3 regions of the Massilia sp. CCM 8734 genome follow, and region 1 is predicted to be linked to each of the others. Evidence: predicted binding sites of a transcription regulator. Region 1 holds the regulator's gene; each other region holds the start of a gene.
What was found. The regulator sigma-54, encoded in region 1, starts transcription at its own class of promoters, with help from an activator protein. The targets are predictions, from matches to a motif close to TGGCANGNAANCTGCTTT.
Positions count from the first base shown of each region.

Region 2: a site for sigma-54 is predicted at 7,188-7,205, ahead of F2P46_RS02085 (PEP-CTERM sorting domain-containing protein). Genes of this name have one in related genera too.
Region 3: a site for sigma-54 is predicted at 2,446-2,463, ahead of F2P46_RS28045 (ammonium transporter). Genes of this name have one in related genera too.

Region 1 is NZ_WHJI01000012.1:6,803-16,453, forward strand. Features, by position in the region: gene F2P46_RS13045 (monovalent cation:proton antiporter family protein) at 1-52, opposite strand, end outside; gene F2P46_RS13050 (KpsF/GutQ family sugar-phosphate isomerase) at 183-1,181, shown strand; gene F2P46_RS13055 (HAD family hydrolase) at 1,183-1,725, shown strand; gene lptC (LPS export ABC transporter periplasmic protein LptC) at 1,747-2,370, shown strand; gene lptA (lipopolysaccharide transport periplasmic protein LptA) at 2,367-2,996, shown strand; gene lptB (LPS export ABC transporter ATP-binding protein) at 2,993-3,751, shown strand; gene F2P46_RS13075 (RNA polymerase factor sigma-54) at 3,754-5,226, shown strand; gene F2P46_RS13080 (tetratricopeptide repeat protein) at 5,252-6,574, opposite strand; gene F2P46_RS13085 (hypothetical protein) at 6,793-8,112, opposite strand; gene F2P46_RS13090 (hypothetical protein) at 8,286-9,623, opposite strand.
Region 2 is NZ_WHJI01000002.1:30,132-39,782, reverse strand. Features, by position in the region: gene F2P46_RS02150 (hypothetical protein) at 1-36, shown strand, start outside; gene F2P46_RS02145 (hypothetical protein) at 149-397, shown strand; gene F2P46_RS02140 (collagen-like protein) at 394-708, shown strand; gene F2P46_RS02135 (hypothetical protein) at 705-926, shown strand; gene F2P46_RS02130 (glycoside hydrolase family protein) at 910-1,452, shown strand; gene F2P46_RS02125 (hypothetical protein) at 1,449-1,844, shown strand; gene F2P46_RS02120 (hypothetical protein) at 1,841-2,110, shown strand; gene F2P46_RS02115 (DUF6731 family protein) at 2,186-3,097, shown strand; gene F2P46_RS02110 (hypothetical protein) at 3,102-3,530, shown strand; gene F2P46_RS02105 (hypothetical protein) at 3,689-3,883, shown strand; gene F2P46_RS02100 (hypothetical protein) at 3,886-4,287, shown strand; gene F2P46_RS02095 (hypothetical protein) at 4,401-4,670, shown strand; partial or broken gene F2P46_RS02090 (IS66 family transposase) at 5,425-6,492, shown strand; gene F2P46_RS02085 (PEP-CTERM sorting domain-containing protein) at 6,513-7,151, opposite strand; gene F2P46_RS02080 (PEP-CTERM sorting domain-containing protein) at 7,307-7,915, opposite strand; gene F2P46_RS02075 (hypothetical protein) at 7,987-9,198, opposite strand.
Region 3 is NZ_WHJI01000040.1:27,358-37,008, forward strand. Features, by position in the region: gene F2P46_RS28035 (SAM-dependent methyltransferase) at 1-333, opposite strand, end outside; gene F2P46_RS28040 (FadR/GntR family transcriptional regulator) at 398-1,096, opposite strand; gene F2P46_RS28045 (ammonium transporter) at 1,196-2,398, opposite strand; gene F2P46_RS28050 (EAL domain-containing protein) at 2,571-5,036, opposite strand; gene F2P46_RS28055 (TonB-dependent receptor) at 5,291-7,657, shown strand; gene F2P46_RS28060 (PsiF family protein) at 7,940-8,248, opposite strand; gene F2P46_RS28065 (MerR family transcriptional regulator) at 8,435-9,433, shown strand; gene folE (GTP cyclohydrolase I) at 9,474-9,651, shown strand, end outside.

The DNA.
Region 1 (9,651 bases):
CCAGTACGGCGCTGCCTAACAGAAGGAGGGTGAGTTCTAGTCCTGAAAACATGCGGTGCCGTGTAAAGAAATGGTAAAGGCCGGCCGAAAACACGGGGTAACCACGATTTCTGCGTCTGGCAAGTTTTTTGCTTTCGCAATTCGTTTATACTTCTGCCATGAGTGTAACCCATGAAAAAACAATGCTGAAAGCTTTTGACAAAAACCTCACGCAACGCGCCATGCAACTGGCCCGCGAGACCTTGGCAATCGAAGCGGACGCCATCCGCGCCCTGCACGCGCGCCTGGAGACCGACGACAGCGTCGGCCAGGCCGTCGGCCTGCTGATGGAGTGCGGCGGGCGCGTGGTCGTCTCCGGCATGGGCAAGTCGGGCCATATCGCGCGCAAGATCGCCGCCACCCTGGCCTCGACCGGCACCCCGGCCATGTTCGTCCACCCGGGCGAAGCGGCCCACGGCGACCTTGGCATGGTCACCGCGCAGGATGCCTTCATCGCCATCTCGAATTCCGGCGAGACGGCCGAGCTGATGTCGATCCTGCCGATCATCAAGCGCATGGGCGCACCGCTGATCGCCATGACCGGCAACCCGCAATCGAGCCTGGCGCTGCTGGCCGACGTGCACCTCGACGTCTCGGTGGCCAAGGAAGCCTGCCCGCTCAACCTGGCGCCGACCGCCAGCACCACCGTCACCCTGGCGCTGGGCGACGCGCTGGCCGTGGCGCTGCTCGACGCCCACGGCTTTAAAGAAGAAGATTTCGCCCGCTCGCATCCGGGCGGCGCGCTGGGACGGCGCCTGCTGACCCACGTGCGCGACGTCATGCGCAGCGGCGACGCGGTGCCGGCCGTGACTGCCGATGTGTCGCTCTCGGTGGCCCTGCTCGAAATCACCCAGAAGGGGATGGGCATGACCGCTATCGTCGATGACGCCGGGCACCCGGTCGGCGTATTTACCGACGGCGACCTGCGCCGGCTGATCGAGCGCGTGCAGGATTTCACGAAGATCACCATCCGCGACGTGATGCACGCCGACCCGCGCCGGGTCGGTCCCGACCAGCTGGCGGTCGACGCGGTGGCCATCATGGAAGAATTCCGCATCAACCAGATGCTGGTGGTCGATTGCGCCGGCAAGCTCGTTGGCGCCCTGCATATCCACGACCTGACCCGCGCCAAGGTGATCTGACATGACCGAGCCCGCAAACCAACTGGCCCACATGCAGCGCGCCGCCGCCGTCAAGGTCATGATTTTCGACGTCGATGGCGTGCTCACCGACGGCAGCCTGACCTACGGCCCCGATGGCGAAGCGACCAAGACCTTCAATGTGCTCGACGGCCTGGGCATCCAGCTGCTGCAAAAGAGCGGCGTGGCCACCGCCATCATCAGCGCGCGCCAGTCGCCGATCGTGGTGCGGCGCGCCGCCGACCTGGGCATCATGCACGTCCACCAGGGCATCCACGACAAGCGCGTCGCCTTTGCCAAATTGCTGGAAGCGACCGGCGTCACCGCCGCGCAGTGCGGCTACATCGGCGACGATGTGATCGACCTGCCGCTGCTGCTGCAGGTCGGCTTTGCCGTCACCGTGCCGACCGGGCATCCAGAAGTGCAGTACCGCGCCCATTACGTCACCAAGGCCGGCGGCGGGCGTGGCGCGGTGCGCGAAGTGTGCGACCTGGTCATGCGCGCGCAAGGCACCTACGACGCGGCACTGGCGCCGTACTTCGCCTGATGCACACCACAGGAGACCACCATGCATAAGCGCACCGCACACCGCTGGCGCCTGACCGCGATCATGGTGGTCGGGACCTTCTTCGCCTTCGGCACCTTCTGGCTGGTCCAGCTGGCGCAAAACGGCGACGACACGGTCGATCCGAACACCTTCAAGAATGAACCCGACTACATCGTCGAACAATTCAGCTTCGTGCGCATGACGCCCGAGGGCAAGCCGCGCTACCTGGTGTCCGGCGCCAAGCTCACGCACCGCCCGATCGACGATTCCTCCGATGTCGAGCTGCCGGTGCTGCAGGGCGTCGCGCCCGGCCAGCCGCTCACCACCATCACCTCGCAGCGCGCGCGCATCCGCCACGCCCAGAACCAGGCCGACCTGATGGGCGATGTCAAGGTGGTGCGGCCCGAGTCGCCCAACAACCGCGCGATGGAACTCAAGACCGAAGCACTGACCGTCTTTACCGACGAAGACCGCATGACGTCCGACCAGCCGGTCCAGGTCACGCTGGGCAATTCCACCATCAGGGGAACCGGCATGGAAGCGAACAACGCGACGCGCGAGCTCAAGTTCGCCAGCCGCGGGCAGATCGTGTATCCACCGAAAGCGGCGCGCGCAGCGCCAACCATCACAGGTAAACCACAATGAAAAAATTCCTAGCCATCGCCCTGCTGGGCCTGGCCGCGGCCACCGCGTCCGCCGAAAAGGCCGATTCCGCCAAGCAGGCGGTGATCACTTACGATTCCCTGGAGACCAATGAAGTGACCCAGGTGACGATCCTGACCGGGAACGTGGTCGTCACCAAGGGCACGCTGATTCTCAAGTCGGACCGCGCCGTCATCAAGGAGACGCCCGAAGGCGACATGTTCGTGACCCTGACCGCCAGCGCCGGCAAGGCTGCCACCTTCCGCCAGAAGCGCGACGGCGGGCCCGACCTGTGGATCGAAGGCCAGGCCCAGCGCATCGAATACGATGAACGCAACGACATGATGAAGCTGTTCTCGAACGCCAGGATCCGCCAGCTCGAAGGGCAGAAACCGACCAACGAAATCGAAAGCGAATTCATTTCCTACGACAGCCGCAAAGAGGTGTTCGTGGCGCGTAATGACGCCAGCGGCGTCAACAAGCCGGGCCAGGGTCGCGGCACCATGATCATCGCCCCGCGCAAGCCGCGCGCCGCGCCGGCCACGCCGGCGGCCGGCGCGCCGGCGGTGACGCCCGCACCAGCGCCGGCGCCCGCGCCGACCACCACGCCAGTTGCGGGAAATCCATGATCGAACCGAAAAATTGCGGCAGCACGCTGATCGTGCGCGGCCTGCAGAAAAGCTACGGCAAGCGCCTGGTCGTGCGCGACGTCTCGTTGCAGGTCGACTGCGGCGAAGTGGTCGGCCTGCTCGGCCCGAATGGCGCCGGCAAGACTACCTCGTTCTACATGATCGTCGGCCTGGTGCCGTCGGACGCGGGCACGATCGATATCAGCGGGGTCGATATTTCGAGCCTGCCGATTCACCGGCGCGCCGCGCTCGGCCTGTCGTACCTGCCGCAGGAAGCGTCGGTGTTCCGCAAGCTGACCGTGGAAGAAAACATCCGCGCCGTGCTGGAGCTGCAAAAGGTCGATGGCAAGTCGCTCACCAAGGCGCAGATCAACGAACGGTTGGATACCCTGCTGGCCGACCTGCAGATCGAAAAACTGCGCGAAAACCAGGCCATGTCGCTCTCGGGCGGCGAGCGGCGCCGGGTCGAGATCGCGCGCGCGCTGGCGACCAACCCGCGCTTCGTGCTGCTCGACGAACCGTTCGCCGGGGTCGATCCGATCGCCGTCATCGAGATCCAGCGCATCGTGCGCTTCCTCAAGCAGCGCGGCATCGGCGTCCTGATCACCGACCACAACGTGCGCGAAACGCTGGGTATCTGCGACCGCGCCTACATCATCAACCAGGGCGCGGTGCTCGCCTCCGGTCGTCCCGACGATATCATCGCGGATGAATCCGTGCGTCGGGTCTACCTGGGCGAACACTTCCGGATGTAGGCATGAAACAGTCCCTTCAACTACGCACTTCCCAGCACCTGGCCCTCACGCCCCAGTTGCAGCAGTCGATCCGGCTGCTGCAGTTGTCGACCCTGGAACTGCACCAGGAACTGGAACAGCTGTTGACCGACAATCCGCTGCTCGAACGGCTCGACGATCCGCTCGATCATTCGGTGCGCCTGTTGGGCGATGGCGCCATCAGCAGCACCTCGACGCCGACCGAAGCGACGCCCGAGCCGGGTGCGCAGGATGCGCCGGCGCCGAGCGAAGGCGAGAATTTCGAAGGCGGCGAAGCGGACAGCCCGTCCAGCAACGACAACGATGGCGAGTGGGGCGACCTCGGTCGCGCCAAGACGCCCGACGACGAGGATTCGCGCCCGCAGCTCGAAGCATCAAGCACCACCTTGCGCGAGCACCTGATGGAGCAGATGCGCGTGACCGTGCTCGAAGCGCGCGACCGGGCGCTGGTCGAACTGATCGTCGACGCCATCGACGACAACGGCTACCTGACCGAGTCGCTCGAAGAGATCCACGAGCGCATGCCGCCCGAGCTGGAGATCGAGATCGACGAACTGCGCACCGTGCTGGCGCTGCTGCAAAGTTTCGATCCGAGCGGGGTATGCGCGCGCAATGCGTCCGAATGCCTGGCGCTGCAGATCCGGCGCATGCCCGGCGTGCCGATGGTGACGCGGCGCATGGCGCTGACCATCGTCGAAAACCACCTGACCTGGTTCGCCCAGCGCGAATTCAACAAGCTGAAAAAAGCGCTCGATTGCGACGATGAAGACTTGCGCGAGGCGCAGACCGTGATCCGCCAGTGCAATCCGCATCCGGGCGCGGAGTTCGCGTCCGACGTGTCGGACTACGTGGTGCCGGACGTGATCGTGCGCAAGGCAAAAAACGGCTGGTCGGTGATGCTCAATAACGACGTGATGCCGCGCCTGCGCGTAAACAGCATGTACGCCGCGCTGCTCAAGCAGGGCAAGGGCGAAGGGCAGATGGGCGCGCAGCTGCAGGAAGCCAAATGGCTGATCAAGAACATGCGCCAGCGCTTCGACACCATCTTGCGGGTGGCCGAAGCGATCGTCGAACGCCAGCGCAATTTCTTCTCGCACGGCGCGGTGGCGATGCGACCGCTGGTGCTGCGCGAAATCGCCGACACGCTTGGCCTGCACGAGAGCACGATCTCGCGCGTGACCACGCAAAAGTACATGATGACGCCGCACGGCATGTTCGAGCTGAAGTATTTTTTCGGCAGCCACGTGGCCACCGAAGCGGGCGGCGAAGCGTCATCGACGGCGATCCGCGCGCTGATCGTGCAGCTGACCAGCGCCGAAGATCCGAAGAGCCCTCTGTCGGACAGCAAGATCGCCGACATGCTGGGCGAGCAGGGCATGGTGATTGCGCGCCGCACGGTCGCCAAGTACCGCGAAGCGCTCAAGATTCCGCCGGTCGCCCTGCGCAAGTGCCTGTGACCGGGCGGGCAGGTTTGCGCAGCGCTTACAAGAACTGCGGGTAGTCGCGCAAGAGCGACTGTTCCAGTTGGTCGACGTTGCCGAACAGGTCGAGCTCCCCGCCGTTCGAGATGCGTCGTCCCGCATCCCAGCTACGCCAGGCGCGCACGGTGTCGTCGCTTCTGTAAAGGGACATTCCGAGGCCGGCGTAGGCCGATGCCATTGCCGGATTGGCCTGCAGCGCCTTGGCGTACAACGCAGCTGCTTCGCGGTACCTACCCAACTCTTTGAGGTTATCGGCTTCAAACAGCATCAGGACGTGTTGCTTGCGTGTAGTGTGCTTGCGCAGTTCCTGCAGCGTGGCGAGCGTCGCTTCCAGTTCCGCCTTGGTCTCTTGTTTGCGCATCACCGCCGCAAGGCTGCTCAACTGCGGGTTGGCCTGGAACAGCGCCCGCTGCGCCGGCGTCGGCATGACCGGATCGCCCCCCCCGGAGAATACCCATTCGTTCATCCCCAGCATAGCGTCCAGCACGCGATTGTCGGCGAACGCCTGCGCGGTTTCGCGCTCGAACGCCTGCCTGGCCGCCGCTGTCGGCGGTGCTGCGCTGATGGCTCCCTTGTCGAGCACCTGGTCGATCTCGTCACCTTGCGGCGCGCGCAGCTTGTACGCGGCCAGACTGTAGCTGGCCGGTGCGCCTTGCTTGACGGCGCTGATCGTATAGGTACGCGTTTCGCTGTAGCCTTCGATCTGCTTGTGGTAGGTGACCAGGCTGGCCGGCAGGCGTGGTTGGGCGGAGAGGCGCGTCAGCACGCGCGGATGGGTACCGAAAGTGCGCAGGATGCGTGCGAACATGGCCGCGTCGCCGGCGCTGACGCTGGTTCCGCCGGCGCCGATACTGGCCAGGCGAAAGCCGTCGACAGCCAGCACCGTGGCGCCGCCTTCGGTCGATTCGGTCAGCGTGCGCGCCGCCACCTCGACCGACAGATTGTTTTCCAGCTCGATCAGGCCGTAGGTCGGCGTGAAGCTGCCTTTCTTTTTGACTGCGAGCAGGCGATAGGCGATGGTGTCGAACATCGAATAGGCCACGTAGCTGCGGCTTGGCTCGTCGATTTGATAGCGGCGCCGCGTGACCAGGTCGACAATCGTCGTTTCCTTCGCGTCTTGCACGGTCAGATAGCGTTCGCCCTGCGTGACCTTGAATTTATGCGTCTCGTTCGGTATGGGGACGCCGCCGCGCGTGGCGCCCGTGTAGTTGACGGCGACATGCAAGTCGAAGGTGATGGCGGCGCACGCCGGCGCGCCAGCGGCGCCCAGGGTGCCCAGCATCGCCAGGCGCAGCAGGGAAGTGGAGGTGTATCGCGTGAACATGGTTGGCCCGCTATGGTGGTGATAGACGGACCATTATAAGAGGAAGAGATTGTCGTAACGCTATCTTTTGGCGGTCAGCCGGCGGCTGCGCGCAGGGTAGCGCAGCTCTGTACCGCCGGTATCGGAGCGTCATTCTTCTTGCGTGCGGGCCGTCCGACGCCCTGCGTCGGTCGCCCTGCGCAAGTGCCTGTGACCGGGAGAGCAGGTTTGCGCTGCGCCTACACGAACTCCGGGTAGTTGCGCAAGAGCGTTTGCTCCAGTTGATCGACGTTGCCGAACAGGTCGAGCTCCCCACCGCTCGAGATGCGTCGTCCCGCATCCCAACTGCGCCAGGCGCGCATGGTATCCTCGTTTCTGTAAAGTGCCATTCCCAGGCTGGCGTAGGCCGACGCCATCGCCGGATTGGCCTGTAGCGCGCTGGCGTAGAGCGCAGCAGCTTCGCGATATTGGCCCAGCTCTTTGAGGTTGTCGGCTTCAAACAGCATCAGGACGTGTTGCTTGCGCGTGGTGTGCTTGCGCAGGTCCTGCAGCGTGGCGATGGCCGCTTCCAGTTCCGCCTTGGTATTTTTTTCGCCCATTGTCGCGCCCAGCCTGATCAACTCCGGGTCGGCCTCCACCAGCGCATGTTGCGCCGCCGTACGCGTTATCACATCGCCCCCCGAACATACCCATTCGTTCATCCCCAGCACGGCGTCCAGCAAGCGATTGTCTGCGAATGCCTGCTCAGTTTCGCGTTCGACGGCTTGTCTGGCCGCCGCCGTCGGCGGGGCTGCGTTGACTGCTGCCTTGTCGAGCACCTGGTCGATGTCGTCACCCTGCGGCGCGCGCGGTCTGTATGCGGCGAGGCTGTAGCCGGCCGGTGCGCTTTGCTTGACGGCGCTGATCGTATAGGTACGCGTTTCGCTATAGCCTTCGATCTGTTTGTGGTACGTGACCAGGCTGGACGGCAGGCGTTGTTGGGCGGAGAGCCACGCCAGCACGCGCGGATGGGTGCCGAAAGTGCGCAGGACGCGTGCGAACATGGCCGCGTCGGGGGCGCTCACGCTGGTACCGCCGGCGCCGATACTGGCCAGGCGAACGCCGTCGACGGCCAGCACCGTGGCGCCGCCTTCGGTCGACTCGGTCAGCGTGCGCGCCGCCACCTCCAGCGACAGATTGTTTTCCAGCTCGATCAGGCCGTAAGTCGGCGTGACGCTGCCCTTCCTCTTAATTGCGAGCAGGCGAGAGCCGATGGTGTCGAACATCGAAAAGGCTACATAGCTGCCGCTTGCCTCGTCGATGTGATAGCGGCGCCGCGTGGCCAGGTCGGCAATCGTCGTTTCCTTCGCGTCTTGCATGCTCAGATAGTGTTCGCCCTGCGTGATCTTGAATGTATACGTGTCGTTCGGTATGGGTATGCCGCCGCGCGTGGCGCCGGTGTAGTTGGCAGCGATATGCAGATCGTAGGTCATGCCCGCGCACGCCGGCACGCCAGCGGCGCCCGAGGGCCCCACGGTCGCCACGCGCAGCAGGGCAGTGGGGGTGAATTGTGTGAACATGGTGGCTCGCTATGGTGGTGATAGACGGGCCATTATAGGGGGAGGGATTGTCGTAAATGCTATCTTTTGACGGTCAGCCCGCGGCTGCGCGCAGGGTAGCGCAGCCCTGTACCGCCGGTATCGGCCTGCCATCCTTCTTGCGGGCCGTCCGGCTGGCGCACCGTCGCGCCGGCTCAAAAATATTCCGGATGCTCGCGCAGCAGGTTTTGCTCGTGCTGGTTCACCGCTTTGAACAAGTCCAGCGCGGGCGCCATGCGCCGTCCCGCGTCCCAGCTGCGCCAGGCGCGCGGCGTTTCGTACATCTTGTAGAGCGCGTCGCCCATATCCTTGTACGCCCCGGCCAGCGCCGGATTGGTGCGCAGGACGCTGGCGTACAAGGGCAAGGCGCCGCGCACGTCTCCCAATTTGCCGCGCAAATTGGCTTCGAACAGCATCACGATGTGCTGCTTGCGCGTGCTTGACTTGCGCAGTTCCTGCATCTTCGCGACCGCCGCTTCCAGCTCCGCTTTCGACTTGAACCGCATCAAACCCAGATAGGCCTGGGTGGCCGGATCGGCGCGCAGCAGCGCCGTGCGCTGCGCAGTCGGCTTTATCGGCTCGCCGCTGACAAACGACCATTCGGCCATGCCGAGCATGCCGTCGAAGATGCGCTTGTCGGCAAACGCCTGCGCAGTTTCGGCCTCGAACGCTTGCTTGACCGCCGCCGTCGGCGGCGCCGCATTCGCCTGCGCCTTGTCGAGCAACTGGTCGATCTCGTTACCCTGCGCGGTGCGCGCCGTGTACGGCTTGAGGTCGTAGCTGGCCGGGGCGCTGTGCTGGAGCGCGCTGATGGTATAGGTGCGCGCTTCGCTGTAGCCAATCTGCTTGTGATGCATGACGAAGCCGGCCGGCACCCGCTTTTCGCCCGACAGGCGCGCCAGCACCAGCGGATGGCCGCCGAAACGGTAGCGCATCATGCGCTCGAACTGGGCCGCGTCGCTGGCGCTGATGCTGGTGCCGCCGGCCGGGATCCGCGCCAGCGGGTTGCCGTCCACCGCCAGCACGGTGGCGCCGGCCTCGTTCGATTCGGACAGCTTGCGGCCGGCCGCGGTGAGCGAAAAATTATGCTCGTCGAAGACCGGGTCGAACACCGGCCCGGCCCCGGCCTTGCGCAGGTTCTCGCCGAGGAATGCGCGGTTAAGCAGTTCCGACTTGCGCGAGCCGATGCCGTCGAACAGCGAATAGTCGACATAGCTGGCGCTGGCCAGGTCGACCTGATAGCGGCGTCGCTGCGCAAAATCGTAGATCATCGATTCGCCCGCCGCGCTCACCGACAGATAGCGTTCGCCCAGCACCACCTTGTACTGCTTGATGTCGTCCGGCGGCGGGTTGTCGCCATGCATGGCCACCGTGAATTTGGTGCTCACGCTCATGTCGAAACTGAGAACGGCCAGGGCCGGCGCGGCGGCGGCGCACAGGGCCCCGGCCAGGGCCAGGCGCAGCAGGAAATTGGGGGCGGTTCGCTTGAACATGATCGGCTCGGATAAATGGCGGGGGGAC
Region 2 (9,651 bases), on a different contig from region 1:
GACGCCCTGTTCATTACCGCCGCGACCATCGACTGATCGATCGCACGCGCCCCACCACAGGCCACCTTCGGGTGGCTTTTTTATTGCCGCTCGCCGGCATCAACGCGCTACCCATCGGTCCGTCGCGCAAGGCCATTCAGAGAATCCAATGACGCAAACAATATCGACCGAAACACAAATTGCGTTGCTGACGGCCGGACTGGCCGCAATGCAGCGCGAAGTTGACGAAAACAAGGAGGAGGCGGACGCCAAGCTCAATACGGCGACGAAGCAGATCGCGGCGCTTGAGGATGAGCGCAACAAGGCGCTGAAGTGGGGCGTGATGACGCTGGGCAGCGCGGTTCTGGGGATGGCCTACTGGATCGTTGAAAAAATCGCGGGAGGGCACATCAAGTGAATGCGAAAAAGTGGTCGACCTCATTTTACTGGGTGCTCCGTATTTTCCTCTGCGTTGCCGCCGCGCTGATCCTGGTGGCGGCGCTTTATCCGACGAAAGCCGTTCAAGGGCCGCCCGGCAAGACTGGCGCCCAAGGCATCGAAGGCCCGGCCGGCGCTGATGGCGTGGGCGAGAAGGGCGAAACCGGCGACCGTGGGCGCGCTGGCAGCGACGGCGATGCTGGCAAGCGCGGCGCGGCCGGCAGCACAGGAAAGCAGGGCGAAACCGGCGCTACCGGTGCGAAGGGAAGCGGATTTTGGAGCGGCAAATGAAATTAATCGAAGACTGGCGCGCGGTGCTCGCCAAGGCCTGGAGCCTGAAATTCAACGCCGCTGCGGGCCTGCTGGGCGCCGCCGAGGTGTATATCGCGCTGGTGCAGCCTGCCGGCATCCCCAATGGCGTATTCGCCGGCATCGCGGCTGCGGTCTCGACGCTGGCATTTGGCGCGCGCTTGCTCGCGCAGAAGGAATTGCATGGCACTGACAAATAAGGCCCGCGTGGGCATCGCCGGCTTGGTGCTGAGCGCCGGCGCGTTCGTTGGACTCCTCACGCGCGAGGGCTACACAGAGGGCGTGGTCATCCCGACGAAGGGCGACGTGCCCACCATCGGCTTCGGCACCACCGGCGGCGTCAAGGCCGGCGACCGCACCACGCCGGTGAAGGCGGCCCAGCGCGCGCTGCTCGACGTCCGGACCTACGAGGGCGCCGTCAAGGAATGCGTGCGCGCGCCGCTGAGCCAGGCGGAATACGATGTGTACGTCGATCTGGCCTACAACATCGGTCCGACGAACTTCTGCTATTCGCTGGACAAGGCCGGCCGGATCACCGGTCCTTCGACGCTGACTCGCCGCCTCGCCGCTGGCGATTACCGGGCCGCGTGCGACGCCATCCTGCTGTACCGGTTCGCCGCTGGCTACGATTGCTCGTCGCTGATCGAGGGGCACCCGAACAAGCGCTGCTACGGTCTGTGGGCGGATCGCAAGCGCTCGCATGCGCAGTGCGTGGCGGCCCAATGAGCGCCCTGGGCACGCTGGCCGCTGGCGTCACGGGCGGCATCTGGAAGGTCATCGCTGTGATCCTGCTGGCCGCCCTGCTGGTGGTGGGCGCGTGGGCTGGTGGCGGCTGGTTCCTGGCGGCGCGCGACCGTGACGCCGCCCGGGTGGAGCTGGCCGACGAGCGCAGCGCGAACGCGGAACTGCGCGGCGCCATCCAGGCGCAGAACGCCGCAGTCGAGGCGGCCGGCGCGGCCAAGTTGGTGGCCGACGCACGCGGCCAGGTCGCCCAGCAGCAGGCCGCTGTCGCCGGCAAGCGCTTCGATGCCGCGCTGGCCAAGGTCGCCGGCGTGCGCGCCACCACGTGCGACGAGGCCATGCCGGCCGTGAACGTCATCCTGGAGTCCGTGCGATGAGCGCCCGCCGCATACTGTGGGCGTGCGCGCTGCTGGTGGTGCTGCTGTTGGCAGCCTGCGCCGGCCCGACACCGGTCGTGCAAGAGGTCAAGGTGCCAGTCTACCGCCCGTGCGTGACAGCGGCGCTCGAGCGGCCGACGTTCGCCACACGCACCCTGGCGCCCGATGCCAGCGACGGCGAGAAGGTGCTCGCCCTGGCGCGCGATCTGCCGCTGCACCTCAAGTACGAGACGCAGCTCGAAGCCGTGATCGCGGGGTGCTTGTAGCAGCAACAAGAATTTTCTTGCAGTTAACAAAATGTTCCTCGACAATGCATTTTTACAATCTTTGTTGAGCGCGTCATGACCGGTAAGATGAGTGTTAATCTATTCAAGGTGAGAGCCGATACAGGCGCCCTTCCATTGGAGTCTGTGCTTGGCTCAACGGCGGCGTTAGGCTTGCAAGAGAGAACGTGTCGTATTGGCTACTACGACGTCCGACTGGAAGTTGCTGCGCCTCCCAACAGCCCTTCCCAAGGAAATACTTCTGATTGGTGGATGCTAGATTTCACAAAATTGCAGTTTGAATTAGGCCCCGGAAAAGTCGGGAAGGCTGCTGCCATCAGCGGTTTCGGGCTTGCGGATGATGAGGGTTTTGGCGACACCACCTCGGCATTGTATGATCCTGTGAATAAGTATTTGCTGATCCAATATAACCACTCTGGAGTGCGGTCCGCTGGGATACAGGAGTATTTAAACAGGATTGCGCAAGTGCCGCCTGGGGCGCGGCATTATCACCTTGATGTCCGAATTGATGATAGTTCAGCGGTTCGCTTGGCGAAAGCTGATTTCATTACCAAAATTCATTATAAGGTTGACGTCGGTGGAATATCTGATGCTCACCGTCAAGGCGATATTAGTTTGGCCCGTGCACTTGAATTTAGCGCTCTGCAAAACGGCGAAATACTTGAGATGACCGTCACTTCTAAGCGGGGTGGGCATTTGAAAGATGCATCAGCCCGGTCATTGATTAAAAAGCTCACGAACATTTTAAAAGCAGATCGGGAAGATGAAACGCGTACTATTCGTGCATTTGAGATAGAGGGAATATTGGAAAATGGTGAAAAATTGGATGCTATTAATATGCTGACGCCAAAGCTGCAAATGATTGTTGATGGGCTTACTCTGGGTGGTGATAGACAGTATACTCAAGTATCTCGCTGGATTGCATTGCAGAGAGCGAGAGCAGGGTGGCAAGCATTAATTACAGGATAAGAAAATGAGCCTCAAGGTCGAGCGTTATATTCCTGCCGTCGTGGCGCTGGCGGTCATGGGTTTATGGTGGTTGTGCGATGCGCATCTCCCTAACGGTGAGAAAGAATTTTTGGCGGCAGCCTTGAGTGTTGGTGCGATATTTACCGGCTTCATTGCAACCGCTCAAGCAATTTTAATGGCGTTGCCAACGGACAGCGTTATGGGGAGATTGCGTTCTTCAAACTATATTAGTGATTTGATCGATTATATTAGTTCCGCACTGCGCAGTGGCATATTATTTTGCATATCTTGCTTGGCTGGATTTTATTTTGTTGAGTCAAGCACTGCTACCAAATTTTGGTTCGGCCTGTGGTGGTGCTTTTGGGGTGTATATACGCTACTAACCTTCCATCGCGTCACGAACATCATGATGAAAATAATGAGGATTCCGTAGGTTCTGACTAGTACGGTGTTTTCTGGGAGCCTGGATGACCCGGCGCCGCCGCTCCAAGTGCAAGAGTGGTCGGTCCAGACGACGGTCGTGTCGGCATATGAGAGTGGACGAACCCGCACAGGTCTGTTGGCTGCGAGTGATCGTATAGGCGCGGGCATGTGCTAGATTCCACCGGCCCGCTCATCCTGGAGATGCACCGGATCGACGGTCCGGACAAGTCGCCCATGCAGATGATCGGCGCCGACCTCCTGGCGCACTACCGGCGCTGCGGGGCCGAGCGTTTCGCTGTCGAGCATTTTGTGTGCGGCGCCATCGCTTCTAGCGGTATCATTGCGGAAAAAATCAGCGAGTAACGATGGAAAAGAAGACACCTGGCGAAATTTGTCGAACCGGCTTTGCGGAACGTCTGCGTACTATAGCCGCGTTTGAACCCTACGGTCGTAGCGCCACAGCCCTTTCCAAAGCGTTTAACCTGCGCTTTCCACGGATGGCAATCACCTCGCACGCGGCAAGAAAGTGGCTGATTGGCGAGGCGATTCCGACACAAGCAAAGCTGGTTGCGCTTGCTGAATGGCTGGACGTCGACCCTACGTGGCTACGTTTTGGGGGCTCACCAGGCTCGTCGGAATTATCTCCTTCACAAAAATACTCTGATCGCATCGAGTTTGACCTACGTCTCCTGACTCCGGTCGAGCGAAAGGTCATTCGTGCTGCCTTGGACGCGGTATTTTCCGCTCGCGAGCTTATGGCGAAATGAGGGTTGCTTTCCTAAATCGTAGCGTCGCTGGTCTAAGTGTCGTTGGTGTATGCTGTTAGTCCTGTTGCACTGTATGTACGGCGCCAAGCGGTAGAGGGACTTTTGAGTGAAATATGGCAACTAAAACTGGCATCGAATATCGTGGGTACTTCATCTATGCGGATGCTATGCCAACTGCCGATGCCCACTTCTCAGCCGAGGCACAGGTTGCCGGCCCCTCCGGCTTCATCAACTTTGCCGCTCTTGGGACCTTCAAAACCGATGCGGAGGCAACAGATCATGCAACGCGCTGGGTGCAGGAATGGATCGATAGCGGCATCGCTGAGCAGGCTCTTGCGGAGGCCTTTAATAAATACACCCCTATTCAGATGAAAAAGTGGTAATGCGGAGGTCAAGTCGTTACACATCTTTCAGAATTGACGCCAGATGTGATCCGAGCCTCCCCCACGCATCCCGCTTCTCATCAGCATAGTCGTGGTGCAAGTAATGTCGGCGCACTTTGCTTCCAGGCAGAACGTGGTTCTGACACCGGTCGATGATGTCGAGCGACACGCCCAGGCGCTTCATCAGCGTGGCGCTGGTGCGGAGCAGGTGGTGCGGCGTCCATGGGCCTGTCCCGTCTGCGCCGAGTATCGGTGTCGTCTTGGCGTCGGACGGGCATGGGCATATTCTCCTGCTGCGACTTTACACGTTGACATCTCGGTCATTTTTGCGCAACCTCATTGAGGATGCTATTTTCTCAATTGCCGACCGTGAAAAGGGCGGGCAGGGCTGGTGTAATTCTTGGTGTAATAAAGTGAAAATCACCAGCGACTCTTGATGCTCTGGACAATTTTTCTCCTAGGCGAGCCCTGTAGAAATGGTTGTTCACTGGCATTCACACTGCAGGGGTCGCAAGTTCGAAACTTGCACTTCCAACCAAAATTGTGTTTGAAATCAGGGGCTTGCAACTTATGTTGCCGGCCCTTTTTTATCGAGTACGGAAAAAGTATGAAAAACGATTCTGGACGATATGGGACAAGGCCGGACGGTGAGTGCTTGTCGCCGTCGCAAAATAGGGGCAACTTTGCTTGATCATTTTGCCATTGATTGGCCCCGATGGACAAGGGATGAATTCGCTACGGCATGCATCTGAGCTCCCTTGCCGACGTCAGCTTCATCGCCGGCATGATCATCGACAAGTTCGCCTACCACCAGCCGCTGTACCGTCAGCACGTCAAACTGCAGGATTCCGGCATCAATGTCAGCCGCGCCTGGATCACGAAGCTGATGCCGGCCGCGGTATCGCTGATCGAGCCGATCTTCAATGCCCAGCTGGAGTCGGCGTGGCGCTCACGCGTAATCGCAATGGACGAAACGCCGATCAAGGCGGGGCGTGCTGGACCGGCCAAGATGAAGGTCGCCTACTTGTGGCCGGTCGTGGGAGAACAGGATGAAATCTGCTTCCGGTACTACCCCAGCCGGGCGGCCAAGCACGTTGAGACCGCGCTTGGCCTGCACAGGCCGGATGGCGCCGTCTTGCAGAGCGACGGCTACAGCGCCCATGCGCGTTACGCGAAGAAGACGGGGATCACGCACGCGCAATGCTGGGCACGCGCGCGCCGTAAAATCTTTGATGCCAGGGATATCGAGCCGGCGCAAGCCGATCAGGCACTGCACGCGATCGCCGCTCTGTACGAGGCCGAGCAGCAGATTCGCGACGATGGCCTGACGGGCCAGGCCAAGCACGCACGCCGTCAGGAACAATCGAAACCTGTCCTCGAGCGCTTCTTCAGCTGGATCGACGAACAGTTCGAAAAGCGGGGATTCCTGCCGAGCAGTCCCTTCCTTGGTGCGCTGGCGTATATTCGCGAGCGCCGGGCCGGCCTGTCGGTCTACCTGGATGACCCGGAGGTATCGATCGACACGAAACACCTAGAGCGCGCCCTGCGGGTCATCCCAATGGGTAAAAAGAAATGGCTGTTTAGCTGGACCGAGCTGGGCGCCAAACATATCGGCATTGTGCAAAGCCTGCTGGCGACCTGTCGGCTACACGACATCAATCCGTACGACGACTTCGTGGACGTGCTGCAGCGTGTCGGCCAGCATCCGGCGTCACTCGTGCATCAGCTCACGCCACGGATCTGGAAGGAGATGTTTGCCGCCCATCCGCTACGCTCGCACTTGCATGACCTTGGCGGCCGACTTACATGCGCCGCCGCGTGATCGCTTACGCCGATAGCGCGTTACGGCGCCGCTTTGCGGCGGCGAGTCATACCCGCCAGGCCGAGCGCACCGATGGCAAACAGGGCCAGGCTTGCTGGCTCGGGTACATTGTTAGCATGTCCGACATAGTTCGGGACAATGCGGGGAACGCCGGGATGGTAGCCATTGTTGGCATCCAAATAGGCCGCCAGTTCGGGATCGATGCTGGTTCCCTCGAGGATCCCGGTGTACGTATCCGAATAGACGATCGTATCAAGATCCTCGCTACGGGTGAACGAGTTGGTTGCGGTGTAGATGAACATGCCGGTGGGGTGCTCGATAAAGCTGATGTTGAACTCTGCTCTACGGTGTCCGTCGTAGTCATCGCGGATAGAGAAGTTACTCGGCCCAAGATCGAAGCCGGTATTGGTGAAATTGGTGCTTGCACTTGTCAGGCAGACACAGCCCGTGCCGGTGAAGGGGTAAAAGTGCGTTGCTATGTCAGGGTCGTCATCTTTCAGCTTGAAATCAAACATGGCGATCGACCCGTCATCGTGTTGAATGATGTACCCGAAGATGTTCCCCCAGCTTGTTGCTTCGAAGTTATATTGCGTGTAACCGGCCCATGCGTTGAACGAGCACAGTACCGTGGCGGCGAGGACGAACAGTTTCTTGATCATGGCGGGTCACAGCAAGTGGTTGGAATGCTTACAACTTGAGCAATTTCCATGCCGCATCAAAACAAACTATATATATCAATCGCTTAACCGGGATTGCAATCATTGATGTTGCGTCTTGTGTAAGGTTTCCCGACATGAAACCGCGTGATAGCGCGTTACGGCGCCGCTTTGCGGCGGCGAGTCACACCCGCCAGGCCGGGCGCACCGATGGCAAACAGGGCCAGGCTCGCTGGCTCGGGTGCATCGTTAGCACGTCCGACATAGTCCGGAACGTGGCGGTCGAACCGTCCGCGCAGTTGCGTCGCCATCGCCGGCTGCCGATGGCGTGGTTTCGCTGCCGATTGATCCGGCATGCCGCGACCTGCGGGCATGACGCCTTCCAGCAAGGTCTGCGTTTTGCCCAGCCTGTCGAGAAAGCGCGCGGGCAGTGCGCTCAGATGATCGGAAGGCAAGGTCAGCAGCGAAAACTCGCACCACAGAAGGACTTCTTCGGCGCTTCCGCTGGCGCTGTGGATCAATACCGGGGGCGGTTGACCGAAGGTATTCTGATTCAATATCTGCCAGCCTGAATCGTCTTGCCCGTCCGTCCTGCTTCGCCTCAGCGGCACCACCAGCAGCGTCTGCCCACTCGGCTCGACCGTGACGAACATCGTGTGCAAGCCGATCTTGAATGCGTAGCTTGGCGCCGCAGTGACGCCTCGCGGGTTGATGCCGAAACCATGAAGCAGCGGCGACAGTTTGGGGAAGAGTTTTTCCGGTTCCATTGTTTGGTCCTGTCAGCAGGTTAGACCCACTGTCCGTAGCGGCTGGACACGGATGAGTGTGACGACGCATTCTATGAGCTCGACGACGCATTCGATGAGCTCGACGACGCATTCGATGAGCTCGAAGATACATTCGATGAAGAGCCCCACGAGCCGTCCGAGCCGTCCGAGTCGTCAGCTTCAACGTCGGATGCGTCCGAAGAGTCCGACGAGTCCGACGAGACATCGTTCGCGGTCGGGCGCATGGACTCGATAGTTTCCGTCGGCGCGCCGAAGAATTGGTGGGGTACGAGAATCTGGGGCCGTAACAAGCCGTTCATCAGCGTATTGATGTCCCTGTTTTGCAGCAGGTCGTCGCGCAGCTTGTCGGGCAGAACCCGGCAGCGCTCGATAATCAACAGACCCAAACCCTTCATGAGGTGCGGGCCGTGCATCAGCGTGTTCGCGGCGTTAAGTGTCTTGCCATGATTATCCAGATTAGCCTGGATTTTCTCGCGGTCCGGTTTCGACAGTGCCTTGAATGCCGGAACGTCCTTGAGCCAGGGTTCTACAGGCGAGAACTCACCCGTTAACACGTCGTACGGGTGTAGCAAGCCGTGCTGCTTGACGGCGGGTTGATCGAACGGAAACCTGTGCAATTTGCTGCCGAACCGGCTGTCATCCTTCTGGTTGGGTCCGGCCCCCAGGGAGAAGAAAACATTGTCATCCGTCGCGAGCTGGAGAATATCGTTAACATCGGTATTTGTATCATCAAACTTTATTAGCGATTCCTCGGCCTCCCTTTTTTCTTCCGTACCGTCGTCCAGCAACGCGATTCGTTCTTCTATCTTCTCGTTGATAGACTCCAGTTTTTGGCGCGAAAAAAGCACAGCGTTTCCGTTGGCGTTCAGTCCATGATTCGTGGCATGTGTGATCTGCAAATCCGCTTCCTCAAAACGCTTCCTGAACACGATTTCGGGCTCGGTCAGTTTCCCAACTCTGACGATCAGATTCCTCAAATTGAGATGCGAGATCTGTTGCGTCGTGCGGTTTATGCCGTTTGCACCCCTGTGTTCCTTCCATCTCGCACCCTGGTCAATCATTTGACTGTGAGCTTTGACAGCCTGGCCGGTGCGATATGCCCTCACGATTGTCTGTGCTTCCACTTTTCCGCGCGGGCCGATCATGCCCATTTGCCACTTCCCCGACATGTCACCGATATTCTTGGCCGCAGCGGCCTGCTCTGTTGCTTGCGGCGCTGAACGGGGGCTGTGGACTGAGAGCGTGGAACTACTTGACTTCATAAGATATTCTCCTGGTTGCTTCAGGCAGACGAACCGGCCAGTCGCCCGGCATGGCCCGCACGGCCCAAATGTGCTTGTTGAGGTGCTGCTCGATTCCTGCTCGTTGCGTCTGGCGGCGGTGGGCCGCGCAGGGCACATGGAAACAACGCCGTGCAAAGGCTGTCAGCCTGGTTTCCCCCGTCACGGCAGCCGTGTTCGGTAGTGGGTCGCTCGAAGGGGGCCGCCGGTTCCATTGCCGCGCGTGGAGATGGCGGCCCGCAGCGAGGCCGGATCGAACGCGGCGCCGCGCGAACATCGCCGGCATCACCGCTTGCTTAACAGGGAGGGCATGCCGAACGCCGGTGCGGATCAGTCCGCCGGAAGGAGGCGGGCGCAAGGACACGATGGCACCGACACAATCATCGCAACGCTGTTTACCGATTACCGCATGTTCCATCCCGCAACCTGACGAAC
Region 3 (9,651 bases), on a different contig from region 1:
CACCGTCAAGACCTTGCCCTCGACCGACAGCAGGCGGCAGATGGTGCTGCCGATGCGGTTCGGCCGGTTCTTGCCGCGCTGGGCAAAAATACCGACTTGCGGCCAGTCCGGGTTGTTGCGCGGGTGGCGCGCATCGTAGGTGATCTTTTCCGCTGCCACCTGGTGGAACAGGAACAGCACCTCGACATGGGAGAACGACGCCAGTCCGGCAAGGGCGGCCGGCTGCAGTGCGTCCACCAGCACGATACGTGCCTGTTCGCCACCCCACAGGTCATCCTCGGGAGCGCTGCGCGCTGCGTGGACGAAGGCAACCGGTTCGACGTGATAGGGCATGCTGTACTCCTCTATTGTGGTGGTTCCAGCGCGGGTGCAAGGGTGCGGGCAAGGCCGCCACGGCTTATCCGCGCGAGAAGGTGCGCGTGACGCGTTCCAGGTGCGCGCGCATGGCCTGGCGCGCGCCGGCCACATCGTGCGAGGCGATCGCCTCGAGAATCTTGCGGTGGTCGGTCAAGGTGGTCACGCGCAAATCCTCGGTCTGGAAATGTTCCTTGAGCTTGTGCCACAAGCTGCCGCGCTGGTTCCACAGATAATCGACCACGCCGACCAGCGCCGTATTGCCCGTGGCGCGTGCGATCGCCAGGTGAAAATTGCGGTCGGCCTGCTCGTTGCTGGCGCGGTCCTCGTGATGGTGTTCCATCTCCAGCACCGCCGTCAAAATCGCGTCGATCGCCGAATCGGTGGCCATCTTGGCCGCCAGCGCCGCCACTTCGGACTCGATCATGCGGCGCGCGGCCAGCACTTCGAACGGGCCTGGCCCGACTTCGGGCACATCGGCCTGCGCCGTGGCTTGCTCGCTGACATACACGCCCGAGCCGCCGCGCACTTCCACAATGCCGCTCAGTTCGAGCACGATCAGCGCTTCGCGCAACGAGGCCCGGCTCACGCTCAGCTTGGCGGCCAGGTCGCGCTCGGCCGGCAGGCGTTCGCCGGCCTTGATGCTCTCGTCGCGGATCAGTGCCTGGATGCGGGTGGCCACGACCCGGTACAGGCGCGGCTCAGCCGAGGTCGATTCTTGCGGCGCAGAGGGTTTCTTCATTGATTATGTGGATCCGGGGTAAGGCGTGAGGGGGGGTGTACATGCTCGCCTGATTTTAGTTCGGTATGGCCAATGTTGCAAGGCTCCCCCTCCGGTGCGCTACCAGTTCGATTCCCGCTCCGGTGTCGATGAAATGTGGTGGATCGACAAATCGGCGCCCTGGAATTCCTGCTCCGGGTCCAGCCGCAAGCCCATGGTCTTTTTCAGTACGCCATACACCAGATAGCCGCCGGCGAGCGCGATGGCCACGCCAAGCGCGGTGCCGGCCAGTTGCGACATGAAGGCCACCCCGCCCATGCCGCCCAGGCTTTTCAGCCCGAAGATGCCGGCCGCGATGCCGCCCCAGGTGCCGCACAGGCCGTGCAGCGGCCACACGCCGAGCACGTCGTCGATCTTCCAGCGGTTTTGCGTCAGGGTGAACATGGCCACGAAAATCGCGCCGGCAATGGCGCCGGTGGCCAGCGCGCCGAGCGGATGCATCAGGTCCGAGCCGGCGCACACGGCCACCAGCCCGGCCAGCGGGCCGTTGTAGGTGAAGCCGGGATCGTTCTTGCCGAGCACCAGCGCGGCCAGGGTGCCGCCGACCATGGCCATGAGCGAATTGACGGCGACCAGGCCGTTCATCTTGTCGAGCGTTTGCGCACTCATGACGTTAAAGCCGAACCAGCCCACCGCCAGGATCCAGGCGCCCAGCGCGAGAAAGGGAATCGAGGAGGGTGGATGGGCGGCGATGGCGCCGTTGCGCCCGTAACGCCCGCGGCGCGCACCGAGCAGCAGCACGGCGGGCAGGGCGATCCAGCCGCCCACGGCATGCACCACGACCGAGCCGGCAAAGTCGTGGAAGCCGGCGCCGAAGGCGAGTTTCAGGGCCGCCTGGATGCCGAAGCGCTCGTTCCAGGCAATGCCTTCGAACAGGGGATAAACGAAGCCGACCAGCAAGGCGGTGGCGATCAGTTGGGGATGGAACTTGGCGCGCTCGGCAATGCCGCCCGAGACAATCGCCGGAATGGCGGCCGCGAAGGTGAGCAAAAAGAAGAATTTGACCAGTTCGTAGCCATTGCGCTCGGCCAGCACGTCGGCGCTGGCGAAAAAATCGACGCCGTAGGAAATGCCGTAGCCGATGAAAAAATAGGCAATCGTCGAGACGGCAAAGTCGGCCAGGATCTTGACCAGGGCGTTGACCTGGTTCTTTTTCCTCACCGTGCCCAGTTCCAGAAAGGCGAAGCCGGCGTGCATCGCCAGGATCATGATGGCGCCGAGCAAGATAAACAGCGCGTCGGCGGCGTGGTTGGTTCCGTTCATTGGACGATTCCCGATAAAGGTGCATGGAAGTATTGACGTCCTTGAAGTAAGCAATAATCGTTCCATTTTGGTGCGTCGATGCAAGTGCTTGATTTTGAGGCGGAAAATATCGTGCGGGCGCGGCTGGAGGCGAGCGCTGCACCACGGCGGCGCATCCGTTTTGGTGCACCGCTTAGCGGCGCGTATCGTGGCAGCGCAGCAGGCGGTCGAACTGGGCGGCGGTGAGCGGCCGCGAAAACAGGTAGCCCTGGCCGAAATCGCAACCGGCGCCGGTCAGCAGGTCGCGCTGTTCCTGCGTTTCGACGCCCTCGGCGATGACTTTGATGCCGAGCTTGTGGCCCATGACGACGATCGCTTCGCACAAGGCCAGGTCGTCCGAGCCGGCCACCATCTTGAGCACGAAGGACTGGTCGATCTTCAGATAGTCGATGTGGAATTTTTTCAGGTAGGACAGGGAGGAATAGCCGGTGCCGAAGTCGTCGAGCGACATCTGGATGCCGCTTTCGCGAAACGACAGCAGTTGTTCGTGGATGCTGTGGGTCGATTCCATGAGCATGCCTTCGGTAATTTCGACCACGATTTCGGTGCCGGCGTAGCGCCCCAGCACCGGATGGCTGCGCAGATGCGGCGCATGCAAGGGTTGCCCGTTGCCGCATGACTGGCGCCGGAACTGGGCCGGCGACATGTTGACGCTGATCTGGAATTCCGGATCGATGTTGCCGCGCCAGCGCATGGCCTGGTGGAACGCTTGCTGGAACACCCATTCGCCGATGCCGACGATGAGGCCCGATTCCTCGGCCAGCGGGATGAATTCGGCCGGGCTGACCGCGCCGCGCTGCGGATGCTCCCAGCGCAGCAGCGCTTCGGCTTTGCGGATGCGCCCGCTGGAAAGGTCGACGATGGGCTGGTACAGCACCCGCAACTGGCCCTGCGCGAGCGCGGCGCGCAGGTCGTTCAAGGTGCGCATCTTGTTCTGCGCGGCACGCTGCATGGCGGGCATGAAGTAGCTGAACTGGTTGCGCCCGCGATTCTTGGCCGCGTACATGGCCTGGTCGGCGTTCTTGAGCAGGGTGTCGACGTCGCTGGCGTCGTGCGGGAACAGGGTGATGCCGATCGAGCCGGACAGGTACAGCGTTTCGACCCCGATGACGAAGGGTTTGGCGAGCGCGGCGAGCATGCCGTGGGCGACCCGCTCGACGCTGTCGAGCTCGTCGAGCTCGCCGAGGATGACGGTGAATTCGTCGCCGCCCAGACGCGCCACCGTGTCGGCCTGGCGGATGCAGGACGACAGGCGCGCCGCCACCTCGCGCAGCAGCTTGTCGCCGGTATCGTGGCCGAGGGTGTCGTTGACTTCCTTGAAGTGGTCGATGTCGATGAACATCAGCGCCAGCGGCAGGTTGGAGCGGTGCGACTTGCGCAGTTCGTGCGTGAGCCGGTCGTGGAACATGCTGCGGTTGGGCAAGCCGGTGAGGAAGTCGAAGTTGGCTTGGCGCCAGATGGTGTCTTCCGCCAGTTTCTGGTCGGTGATGCCGGAAAACATATTCACGCGGAACTTCACCTGGCCGCGTTCGTCGTAAATGGTGTCGATGCGCAGCCATTCGGCGCATTCGTCGCCGTTCTTGTGACGCGTCCACACCCGGCCCTGCGCGTGGCCCGATTTTTCCAGGCGCTGCAGCAATTCGCCGTTGTGCTCCCGGCCCAGCACGCCCGTCAGCAGCATGCGGGCCGGCTGGCCGATCAGCTCCGGCTCGGCATAGCCGGAGAGGCGGATAAACGCGGGATTGACGGCGACGATGCGCTCGTCCGGCGCGGTGATCATGATCGCTTCGCCGATGGCCTCGTACACCATGGCCGACAGGTTCAGCGCGCGCTCGGCCTTTTTCCATTCGCTGATGTCGGTGGAAATGCCGATCACGCCGATCAGGCGGCCCTGGTCGTCGCGGATCGGGGAGGCGGTCACGTGCATGGGAAAGGTGGTGCCGTCGCGGTTGCGCACCAGGAATTCGCCCGACCAGCTGCACCCGGCCTGCAATCGCGCCATGATCTGGGCGGCGCGTTCGGCTGAGGTTTCGGCCGGCACCAGGTCGATGATGTTGCGGCCCATCGCCTCGGCGGCCGCCCAGCCGTAGAGCTTTTCGGCGAACGGGTTCCAGTACAGGATAGTGCCGGCCACGTCGGTGGCGATGACGGCTTGCTCGACCGAGGCCAGCAGGCTGGCCTGGAACTGGATCTGGCGTTCGCAGCTTTTGAGCGTGGTGATGTTGTCATGCACCAGCACCAGGGCCGGCGCGCCCTCATGGTCGAGCGCGCTGATCTTGAGGGAAAACCAGCGCGGCTCGTGCGGGGCGTCGCAGGGATAGTCGAAGGTGGCGCTGCGGCAGCGGCCGGCCAGGATGTCGCGCACCAGGGAGGCGACCCGGGCGGCGTCGCTGCAGCCGCACAAGGCGGCGCGGTCGCACACATCGAGGTAGTTGATGCCTTCGCACACGCGCAGCGGATCGCCGCCGTTGGCGAGCGCGAAGTCGCGCCAGGCCTTGTTGGCCGACACGATCATGCCGCGCTGGTCGATCACGACAATGTGCTCCAGCAAGGCGTCGATCGTGACGGCGGAGAGGGAGTGGGATAGGGCCGCTAGCATCGTTGCATGGTGTTTCTGCGGGGAGAGGAGGAGCTCGGCCGAGCCCACCGAACATATAAGACACGCATGCTGCAAGAAAGTGCCTGTGTTGAGCCAAATTATTTCGCCAGCGACGTATTGACGCGTTGGGCGCGGCCCTGGCGGCGACTGAATCAATTGATTGACGGAACGTTATGAGCGCAGCCTGTGTATAGTGCCCGCTGGACAATTCCATCAATCCCCATCCAGCGCCTGGATGTCGCCCGAGTTTTCCGATGAAGCAGTTTCGATTGCCCGGCGCCGCCGGCGCCCGCCACGCAAGACCATGGTCGCTGGCACTGCTGGCGCTGCTGGCCCTGTGCGCGGTGCATGTCGCGCAGGCGCAAGGCGCGCTGGCGCCGGCTGCCCGTACGCCGGCTGCCCGTACGCCGGCTGCCGGTACGCCGGCTGCCCGTACGCCGGCCGCCGGTACGCCGGCTGCCCGTACGCCGGCCGCCCGTACGCCGGGCGCCGGTACTCCGCCCGCCATCACGCAGGCCGCCCGAAGCGCGCCACCCAAGCCGCCGCCGGAAGGCGACCTTGCCGTGCCCTCGGTCACGGTCGAAGGCGAGCGCCCGAGCAACCGCATCGACCGCCAGGTCTACGACATCAAGGCGGACGTGAGCACGAGCAACGGCTCGGCGGCCGATGCACTGGGCAATGTGCCATCGGTGGCGGTCGATCTGGACGGCAGCGTCAGCCTGCGCGGCAACAACAATGTGCAGATCCTGATCGATGGCAAGCCGTCGGCCATGTTGCAGGGCGAGAACCGTGGTGCGGCGCTGGCCGCGATGGCCGCCGACGATATCGAATCGGTGGAAGTGATCAACAACCCGGGGGCGCAGTTCGGCAACGACGGCGGCGGCGGGCCGATCATCAACCTGGTAACGCGGCGCAACCGGGGTGCCGGCGGCATGGGCGTGGCCAACCTGAATGCGGGCACGGGCGGGCGCGCCAACACGGCGCTGTCGGGCAGCTACAACCAGGGACGGTTCAGTTTCCAGGGTGGCGTCAACGTGCGCCATGACGGGCGCGATACGCGTGCCACGGTGGCGCGCGAGCGCATCGATCCGGTCAGCGGGGCAGTGCGGCGCAGCACCCAGGAAGCGCGCGGGGAAGGGCTCAACGATGCGTTCGGCATCAATGGCGGCGTGGGCTACAACCTGGGCACGCGCAGCAAGCTGGCCGCGACGATCGCGTACAGCAAGCGCAGCAACGACCAGCACGGGCGCGACCACTATGCGAACCACAGCGCGACGGGCGAGCTGGACAGCGATGTCACGCGCACCAGCGAGCGCAGCGGCAGTAGCGGGAGCAATAGCTGGGGTGTGCGCGGCGAGCACAAGGGCGATGCCGACGGCGAACCGTTCAAGATGGATCTGCGCGTATCGTCGAGCAGCAACCGCAACGACAGCGCGTACGCGCATCGTTATGTCTACGACAGCGACGGCAGACAGCGCGCGTTCAGCCGCCAGGGCAGCGGCATCCGCAACCGGATGACCGACTGGACCGGCGACTACGAGCGCTCGGTGGATGCGGCCATGCTCAAGCTTGGCTACAAACTGGCGCGCAACGCCGGCAGCGTCGACGCGCGCTACGTCAACATCGATGCGCTCACCATGGACGAGACCGATAACGCGGCGCGCAGCAACCGCTTCGAGCTCGACGAAACCACGGCCGCGCTGTACGGCTCGTGGCAGTGGCGGGTGGACGAACGCTGGGGCGTGCTGGGCGGCTTGCGGGCCGAATATACCCGGCTCGATATCCGGCAATTGACGGCGCGCACGGCAGCGCGCAACGACTACCTGAGCACGATTCCGAGCTTCTTTATCAGTTACAAGGCATCCGACCAGAGCACCGTGCGGCTGTCTTATGCGCATCGCATCCAGCGTCCGGCGGCGGGGGACCTCAATCCCTTCGTGGTGTACCGGGATGAGCTCAATGTATCGTCGGGCAATCCGGGATTGCTGCCGTCGGAGGCCGATTCGCTCGAGCTCGGCCTCGATACCACCTTGGGGCCGGTGGCGACCAACCTGCGCGCGTTTTTGCGCAAGGAACACGACCTGATTTCCGAGCGGCGCTATTTTATTGGCGAAAACGTGCTCCTGACCACGCGCGACAACGGCGGCAGCCGTCAGTCGGGCGGGCTGGAGTTCAGGCTGGGCGGAAAAGTCGGCAAGACTTTGTCGCTGAGCACCAGCGGGAATGTGGGGTATAGCGAGCAGGCGTACCTGAACAGCGGCGGTGCGGCGGTGCGGCGCTCGGCCACCTCGCTCAACGTGCGCGGGCGCATCAATTATCAGGTGAGTGCGGCGGATCAGTTGCAGGTGGTGCTCAACAGGCAGGGCAAGACCTTGATCGGGCAAGGCGTTCGGGAGCCGAATGCGACGCTCAATCTCAGCTTCCGGCACAGCCTGACGCCGCGCCTGAATGTGGTGCTGAACGTGACGGATGTGTTCGATTCGAACAAGACCCAGACGCGGATCGACAGCGACATCCTGCGCGAAAGCAGCCTGCGGCGCTCCGATGGACGGCTGGTCTATGTGGGATTGTCGTACCGGCTGGGCGGGGTGACGCCGGGCGGGCGCCGTCCCGGCGCCTGACCACCTCCGGTGTCAGGTCTGACAATCGGACACGGCCTCGGCATTTCCACCTCCGGTGTCAGGTCTGACAATCGGACACGGCCTCGGCATTTCCACCTCCGGTGTCAGGTCGGACAATCGGACACGGCCTCGGCATTTCCAGGCAGTTGGGCGCTCCCTGGATTGTCCAGCTCGTGTCCGATTGTCAGACCTGACACCGGAGTGGACACCGGAGTGAGACTGGAGTGACACCGGAGTAGACCTGGGCGGGCGCCGTCCCGGCGCCTGAACACCGGGGTGGGGTTATTTGGGGGCGCTCAGGCAGCTTTTCATGAACGCCTTGCGCTCGTCGCCCTTTTTACCCGCCGCATCGGCATTGCAGGTCTTCATTTTGTTCTGCTGCGGCGTGGCGGCCGGGGCCGCCGGCTTGGCGCTCAGGCATTCCTTCATGAAGGCTTTGCGCTCGTCGCCCTTTTTTCCACTGGCGTCGGCGTTGCAGCTCACCATCTTGTTCTGCTGCGCCGACTTGGCCGCTGGCGCCGCTGTCTCGGGCGCAGCGAAGGCGGCACTGGTGAAGGCCAGCAGGGCGCAGCTCATCAACATCTTGTTCATCATGATTGTCCTCAGGTTGTTGGATTGTTCCGACTTGCAACAAGATAAATATACGTCAGATGCCATGCTCGCCGCGACTTTTTCTTGCGCCCGGCGCTTTTTGAGGCGCTTCCAACTGTCCATGATTTGAAGCGGTATAATTGATTTTTCACGGTTCACAAGCGGTTCAACATGAGGGATGACGCCATGAATGAACTTTCTACCGATCACGATACGGTGCGCTCCGACGACACCGGCGCCTATCGCAGCGGCGTGGCCGCGCGTCTGGCAGGCTTGCCCGTCGAAACCTTGCGGGTGTGGGAGCGACGTTATGGCGTGTCGACGCCGCAACGTTCGGCGCGTGGGCAACGGTTGTATTCGAGCGCCCAGGTGCGCAGGCTGAGCCTGATCAAGCAGTTGGTCGACCAGGGCCATCCGATCGGCGCCATGGCCCATTTGCCGTTGGAACAGCTCCAGCACCTGGCCGAGCCTTTGGAAACCGATGCCGGGGCCAGCGGCCCGATCCGGGTAGCGGTGGTGGGCGCGGGACTGGCGCGCCAGTTGACCGCCGGCGGGCGCGAGTTGCGCACGCTCGATGTGCGCCATTCCTGCGCCCGGCTGGACGAGGCGCCTGTCGCCTTGCGCGGCGTCGGCGCCGACGTGCTGCTGATCGAATTGTCGGAACTGGACGATGCGGCCCTGCCGCTGGTGGCGGCGGCGCGCCTGGCGTGCGGCACGCCGGCGGCGGTGGTGCTGTACCGCTTTTGCGCCAGCGCCACGATCCGCCACCTGCGCGCGCTCGGTTGCCTGGTGGCGCGCGCGCCGTCCGACATGGCCGAGGTAGCATTGTTGTGCCAGGTGGCCTTGCCGTCCCGGCGCGCGCCTCTTGCCGCGCCGCCACGCGCGCCGCTGGCGCAGCGCGCCGACGCAGTGGCGCCGCGCCGGCTGGACGAGCAGGCGCTGGCGGCCTTGGCGGCGGCCAGCAACAGCGTGATCTGCGAATGTCCGCGTCACCTGGCCGAGATTTTGCTGATGATCGGCAGTTTTGAGCGTTACAGTATGCAGTGCGGAGCGCGCAATCCGGGCGACGCGGCCTTGCACCAGGAGTTGGGGCAGGCCGCGGCGCAAGCGCGCGCCTTGCTGGAACATGCATTGGAACGGCTGGCGCGCGCCGAAGGCTTGCCGCTGCCGGATGGGCTGGCGTGAGCCGGGCCGCCATTTTTATCTTTTTAAACAGGAATTGAGCATGTCGAACGGACTGACTACCGAATACCAACCCAGCACCGTGACAGTGTCGGAGCGCATCCGCGCGCGCCTGGTCGCCAGCAAGACGCGCTTCCACGCCAACGACAATATCGCGCGTTTCATCGAGCCGGGCGAACTCGACGAGCTGCTCGACGAGGTCAGCGCCAAGCTGCAAGGCG